DNA from 3 places in the Acidovorax sp. GW101-11A03 genome. Region 2 is predicted to be linked to each of the others. Evidence: predicted binding sites of a transcription regulator. Region 2 holds the regulator's gene; each other region holds the start of a gene.
The links. The regulator FNR, encoded in region 2, switches genes on or off when oxygen is low (the NO sensors DNR and NnrR bind a similar motif). The targets are predictions, from matches to a motif close to TTGATNNNNATCAA.

Region 1 (2,253 bases), on a different contig from region 2:
CTGGGCAGCCGTGAAACGGGGGGCGGACTCAGCCTGCCCGTGTGGATCAGCTTCATGGAGCGCGCCCTCAAGGGCGTCCCCGTGATGGAGCCCACCGTGCCTACAGGGGTGGTCAATGTGGGTGGCGAGTGGTTCTATGACGAGTACGCCCGCAGCGCAGGCGTGTCGAGCGTCGGACTGGAAGACCAGCGCTCCACATCACCGGCGGTCACCCCCCAGGCGCCACCGCCTTCTGAAGAGCGCAGCCGCATCCTCGACCTGTTCCGCAACTGACCGAGCGCCTCCTGCGCAACGGCTGCGTTGATGCTGTAGAGCCCAGGGCACTCTCCCGCCCAAACCAGGAGAACAAGAGGCGGGGGACTGCCCGGCGCCCGACCAACGCTTCACGGGGCGTCGGTCACTTGGCCGGAGCTGCCGCCTACAGGGCGGCAAACTGCAGAGGCAACCCGGACTGCTGGGTGGCGTCCCGGCTCAGGCACGCGAAGAATTCGCCCGCGCCTTTGGTGTCCTGCCACACACTGCCGTCAAACCGGTAGTGATACCCCCCCGAACGGGCCGCCATCCAGACCTCGTGCAAAGGCTTTTGCAGGTTGACAACGATCTGGCTGCGGTTGGGGAACGTCAGCGTCACCATCCCCCCCGACCGCTGAGCATCCACATCGGCATCCGTGGTGTCGTTGATGCGATCACAGCTGCGCTCGACGGCAAGCAGCAGTTGTTCGGCGTGGTCCATGAATTCGAGGTCGGTCATTACAATTTGCGCATGTTGAAAGCTCCCCAAATTCTAGTCAGGACACTTGTCCTTGCTGCCAGTGCGGCAGCCCTGCTTGGCTGTGGACAGCGGGGGCCCTTGTACTTGCCGACGGGGCCTGCCGCAGGACAGCGCGCCACGCTGCCGGAAACACTCACGCCCAGCAGCGGCGTGGGCGCAGCGCAGGCGCCTGCGGCCGCAGCCTCTACCCCCCGCTGACGCCGCTGGGACAACGCCCCGCCATGGGGCACCAATGCAGCACCGCTTGATTTCGATCAAGTACAAATCCTAGGGGCACTCGTACAGTCTGCGCTTTATTGCACCGCAGGATGGCCATGGCCCTGGAACTCTACCGCGACAAGAATCACGCTTGCCTGATGTTCACCGACCTCATCGAGGAGGACGGCCAGGCCGTGCAGGCCAATCAGTTTTTGATCGTTGACGACGACACGGGCGCCATCATCGACCCGGGCGGCAACCTCGCCTTCAACGAACTGTTCATGGGGATGACCAAACACTTCCCGCCCCACAAGCTGTCGTACCTGATCGCCTCACACGCCGACCCAGACATCATTGCCTCGCTCGACCGCTGGATGACGAGCACCAAGGCCAACCTGGTGATCTCGCGCGTGTGGGAGCGCTTTGCGCCGCACTTCACCAAGGTGGGCAAGACCGAGAACCGCGTGATCGGCGTGCCCGACGGCGGCGGCCACCTGCCCCTGGGCCGCCACGAGTTGGTGCTGCTGCCTGCGCACTTCATGCATTCCGAAGGCAACTTCCACTTCTACGATCCGGTCAGCCGCATCCTGTTCACGGGTGACCTGGGCGTGTCGATGATGTCGGGCGCCGAGGCCCGTGTGCCGGTGACTGACCTCAAGGCGCACATTCCTCGCATGGAGGGCTTCCACCGCCGCTACATGGTGTCCAACAAGATCCTGCGCCTGTGGGCACGCATGGCCCGCCAGCTCGACATTGCCATGCTGGTGCCGCAGCATGGCGCCCCCATCATGGGCAAGGAAGCCATCAACGACTTCTTTGAATGGATCGAGAACCTGATGTGTGGCATTGACCTGTTTGATGACCGGGCCTACCAGATCCCCACAGCCTACATCGACCCCGTGACCCGGCAGATGCGCCCGGCGCTGCGGGCCGTGAACGCATAAAGCTGTTGCATTACAAGGGAAAAAGGCCGTCTCCGCGCACTGGGCAAGCGAAGATAGCTATTAAATATATAGCAAACGATCCACAGCGCTAAGGCAGGCGCGCTGGAGTGCCACGCTCGCGCGGGGTGGTGGCCAAGCCGGGCTGCGGCCTGCGCCAGCGGTGCCAGACACGCCAGCCCAGCAGCACCGCCAGGATGGCGGCGTACAGCGCCACTTCAGCAAAATCGTTCTTCCCGGCACGCATCCAGAAGAAGTGCAGGATGGCCAAACCCGCCACCGCGTAGACCGCGCGGTGCAGCGCCTGCCAGCGCTTGCCCCCCAGCGCCTTGATGGCCCGGT
Region 2 (2,253 bases):
GAACACCTGTTCGGCAGGCTGGACGCGGTGCACGGCCTTCTGTACCTCCGCATCAAAATCCTGCACACCGAAACTGAGCCGGTTGAAGCCCAGCTCAGCCAGCAGCGCCAGCCTGTCGGCGTTCACGGTGCGGGGGTCCACCTCGATGGAGTACTCACCGCCCGGCGCCAAGGTGAAGCTGCGCTTGAGCATGGCCATGAGTTCACGCAAACCCGCATCCGACAGAAACGTGGGCGTCCCCCCACCCAGGTGCAGCTGGCTCACCACCTGGCCCACGCCGCAGTGTGCGGTGTGCAGATCGATCTCGCGGCTCAGGTAGCGCAGATAGACTTCTGCGCGGTCATGGTGCTTGGTGATGATCTTGTTGCAGGCGCAGTAGTAGCACAGCGACTCGCAGAACGGAATGTGCACATACAAGGACAAGGGCAAGGCCTTGGCCACCGAGCCTGTCCGGCGCTGCTCCAGTGCCAGGATATAGTCTTCCTGCCCGAACGCTTCGACAAACCGGTCGGCTGTCGGATAGGAGGTGTAGCGGGGCCCCGGCACGTCAAAACGGCGCAGGAGATCGGGCGAAACAGCGGTCATGGGGGAATATCCTTGCGTACACCCTGACTGTGCCGTACCCTCTCGGCGATGTCCTTGACCTGCATCAAGTGAACGACCAGGCCGACGGGCGACAATTTGACAAATGTCAGTCGCTCCGGCGCCCCCCCGAAGGCCTTCCAGCTTTTTCGTATCGGGCGCGATGTACTTGACACCCAACCTCTAGCTCACGTGCCTATGAACCCGCTCACCATCAAAGTCGCCTGCTCCAACTGCAACCTGCGCGAGCTGTGCATGCCCGTGGGCCTGAACGAAGAGCAACTGCAGCGCATCGATGAAGTCGTTGCCGTTCGCCGCAAGGTCAAGCGGGGGGGCACGCTGTTCCGCAATGGCGAGTCCTTCACGTCGCTTTACGCCATCCGCACGGGTTTCTTCAAAACCTGCGTGGCTACCGAAGACGGCCGCGACCAGGTCACCGGTTTTCAGATGGCGGGCGAGATCATTGGCCTCGATGGCATCGTGAACGACCACCACACCTGTGACGCGGTGGCCCTGGAAGATGCCGAGGTCTGCGTGATGCCCTTCGACCGCATCGAGGAACTCTCGCGCGAGGTCACGGCCCTGCAGCACCATGTGCACAAAATCATGAGCCGCGAGATCGTGCGCGAACACGGCGTGATGCTGCTGCTGGGCAGCATGCGCGCCGAAGAGCGCCTAGCGGCTTTTTTGCTGAACCTGGTGCAACGGCTGCATGCACGCGGCTTCTCGCAGTCCGAACTGGTGCTGCGCATGACCCGCGAAGAAATCGGCAGCTACCTGGGCCTGAAACTCGAAACCGTGAGCCGGACCTTCTCCAAATTTGTGGAAGAAGGCATCGTGGAAGTCAAGCAGCGCCATGTCCGCATCCTGGACACGGATGCCCTCAAGCGCATTGTGAACAGCCAGCAAGCCTGCCACTGATCTGGCCGCCGTCCCGGTTGGCCTTCACCGGCTGGCCAGTAACGCCCTCCTCCTTGCTCAGGAGCAGGACGATGTCTTGCGGCAGTCGTCTGGCCGCTCACCCTCGGGGACCGGGCAGCGGTTCAACTCAAAGGGTGACATGGCAAGCAGCGTGGTCAACGCACTGCTTGCCATGGTGATGATCCAGAACGCAAAAAAAGCCAGCGTATAGACGCCCTGCCGCGACAGCGCCAGCGGTTGCCCGAACCAGTGCAGATCCTGGGGGTCCACCATGGCAAAAACCAGCATCTCCAGCACCCCCGCCATCAAGAAGGCGGGCCATGCAATCCACATCAGGCGTTGCGTCCACATATCGTCGTTCCTGTCTCCTGGGGGCTCAGTGGCGGCACGGTGGCATCACTGGTGAGCCACATGCTTGTGTATTTCAACGCGGCTGATCCTGCACGGGGGTGGCCGCATGGTTGCGTCCCTTCATGGCAGGTGCCAGGCTCTTCTCGGGGGCTTCCAGCGTCTTGTTGATCTCGATCCCCTTGCGGTAGTAATCCTCTGCCACCACTGGGTCTGGACGGGACAGCGCCAGCCACAAGGTCACAAAACCGGCAACGATCACAATGACCGGGCCGGCAATCACCAGCCAGACATGGCCGAATTTCCACCAGGGTGCTGCCGCAACAGGGGCAATGGCTGGGCTTGAAGACATGGCGATTTACTCCTTCACAATCATCTCAATCAACACAAGGCCATGCGCGG
Region 3 (2,253 bases), on a different contig from region 2:
GCGCAGTGCGATCAGGAACAGCACCACCGCGCCAGCAATCTGCAGCGATAAATCGCTCAGGTTCATCACCCGCAAAAACTCCGCCCCGAAGAACAGAAACACCAGCAGCAGTGCAAACGCGATCAGCACCTCGCGCAGGATCACCCGCGCCCGCCGCTCGGGCGCCACGCCGCGCAGCGCGTTGGCAAAAATGGGGATGTTGCCCAGCGGATCGGTGATCAGCAGCAGCAAGATGGTGGCCGACGCGAACGTGTAGCTCATGTGGCGTACACCGCGTCCAGCGATCGGAAGCCCTTGATCTCGATCGGGTTGCCGCTGGGGTCGTGGAAGAACATCGTCCACTGCTCGCCCGGCTGGCCTTCAAAACGCACCTGGGGCTCCAGCACAAAGGCCGTGCCTGCCGCTTTCAGCCGCGCCGCCAGCGCATGCCAGTCGGGCAGCTCCAGAATGGCGCCGAAATGGGGCATGGGCACCAGATGGTCGCCCACATGGCCGGTGCGGGCACTGGCAAACGGGGGGCCCAGGTGCAGCGAGATCTGGTGGCCGAAGAAGTCGAAGTCCACCCAGGTGTCGGTGCTCCGCCCCTCCTGGCAACCCAGCACGCCGCCATAGAAGCGGCGGGCGGCATCGAGGTCGGTGACGTGGAAAGCGAGGTGAAAGAGGCTGCGCATCCCGCAAAGGATAGCAGCCGGTGTCCGGTTTCAGGCTCGCCCTCAGGCTGTCCGCCGGTGCTGCTCGGCCTTCTCCTGGCAGTGCACGCAGCGTGCCGCCTCGGGGGTGGCGTGCAGGCGGGCTGCGGTGATGTGGGCGCCGCAGTCCGTGCACTCGCCGTAGGTGCCCGCCTCGATGCGGGCCAGGGCCGCCTCCACGGCGGCCAGGTGGGCAGTTTCGTGCTCGTCCAGCGCGAACGCCAGTTCACGTTCGGTGGCCAGCTGGGCGCGCGGGTCTTCGGGCTGGCCAAAATGCGTTGCGGCGGCCTCGGCCCGGCCGATGGTGCCACCGCGCTGTGCCGCCAGCTGGGCCAACAACTCGGATTGCTGGGCCCGCAACTGTTGGAGGAATGGGGCGGCCTGGGTCTTGTCCATGCAGTGTCTCCTCAAGGGTGATCGGATGCCTGCATGGTGCGCCAGCGCGGGACGACCTCGGTTGACCAAGGTCAAGGGATGAAGACCCTGCGCTGGGAGGCGGCTTCAGCGCTTGGGTGGCCGCGCCAGCATCTCCGCCGTGTTGGTCTTGCGGTCTGCGTTCACGCGCTGCACGTGGGGCCGTTCGCCCATGCGGGTCAGGTATTCGCGCACGGGCAGCTCGGCCAGGTAGTCGCGGCCATAGATGATCTTGGTGGCTGAGCTGACCAGCGGCAGGTGCACGATGGCGGCACAGTCGGCCAGCGTAAAGCTGTCTCCACCCACATAGGGGCTGAACTTGGCGAGCTGGCCGAAGGCGGCGATGTTCTTCGTGAGCTGCGCGCCCACCTTTTCCTTGGCGCTGTCGCTCACCGTGCCGCCAAAGAAGGCCTGCGGGTACAGGTTGCGCGCCACCAGCTCCAGGTGCAGCTCCAGAAAGGTGATCAGCTCGCGCACCTTGGCGGCCTGGTAGGGGTCGGTGGGGATCAGCGGGTGCGCGGGGTGGGCGGCCTCGATGTAGTCGGCGATCACCGCTGATTCGCACAGCGGGCCCTGGGGCGTGCGCAGGTAGGGCACCTTGCCCAGCGGGCTGGCGCTGCGGTCGGTCTCGCCCACCCAAGCCAGTTCTTCGGTGAACGGCAGGCCTTTTTCGAGCAGGGCGAGCTTGACCTTGTTGTAGTAGTTGCTGGCCGAAAAGCCACAGAGTGTCAGCATGGGGTTGTCTCCGTTGTAGGGGTGAATGCAGCGTACATCCTAGGTGCGGGCGGGGGCGCCGTCCGTCGCGCAGATGACCCCGGACAAGGCCTCGCGGTTGGCGCCACCTACAATCGGGCCCTCATGCGCTTCTCCCTGCAAACCCTCCGCAGCCTTGGCTGGCTCGCCCGCCTGGTGCTGGCGTGGTTTGTGGTGTCCATGGGCGTGGCCGTGGCGTCGCCGCTGGTCAACCCGCAGGCCATGGAGCTGATCTGCTCGGGTTCGGGTGCGATCAAGCTGCTGGTCAAGACGGACGATGGTGCCCAGGAGATGCAGAGCCACACGCTGGACTGCCCCCTGTGCGCCCAAGTGGGTGCACCGCCGCCTGCCGCGCAGGCACGGCTTCCTGTGTTCCACCCTCTGGCGCATGCGCTGC

Region 1: a site for FNR is predicted at 1,017-1,030, ahead of AC07Z7_RS12410 (oxygen-binding di-iron domain-containing protein). Genes of this name have one in related genera too.
Region 3: a site for FNR is predicted at 1,147-1,160, ahead of AC07Z7_RS16590 (TraR/DksA family transcriptional regulator). Genes of this name have one in related genera too.

The regions. Positions count from the first base shown of each region.
Region 1 is NZ_JBWKZU010000025.1:33,308-35,560, forward strand. Features, by position in the region: gene AC07Z7_RS12395 (penicillin-binding protein 1A) at 1-273, shown strand, start outside; gene cyaY (iron donor protein CyaY) at 419-751, opposite strand; gene lptM (LPS translocon maturation chaperone LptM) at 764-970, shown strand; gene AC07Z7_RS12410 (oxygen-binding di-iron domain-containing protein) at 1,087-1,914, shown strand; gene msrQ (protein-methionine-sulfoxide reductase heme-binding subunit MsrQ) at 2,003-2,253, opposite strand, start outside.
Region 2 is NZ_JBWKZU010000011.1:77,909-80,161, forward strand. Features, by position in the region: gene hemN (oxygen-independent coproporphyrinogen III oxidase) at 1-585, opposite strand, end outside; gene fnr (fumarate/nitrate reduction transcriptional regulator Fnr) at 781-1,503, shown strand; gene AC07Z7_RS07300 (hypothetical protein) at 1,561-1,854, opposite strand; gene AC07Z7_RS07305 (FixH family protein) at 1,928-2,203, opposite strand.
Region 3 is NZ_JBWKZU010000040.1:8,002-10,254, reverse strand. Features, by position in the region: gene AC07Z7_RS16600 (MarC family protein) at 1-261, opposite strand, end outside; gene AC07Z7_RS16595 (VOC family protein) at 258-671, opposite strand; gene AC07Z7_RS16590 (TraR/DksA family transcriptional regulator) at 714-1,085, opposite strand; gene AC07Z7_RS16585 (glutathione S-transferase) at 1,191-1,838, opposite strand; gene AC07Z7_RS16580 (DUF2946 family protein) at 1,962-2,253, shown strand, end outside.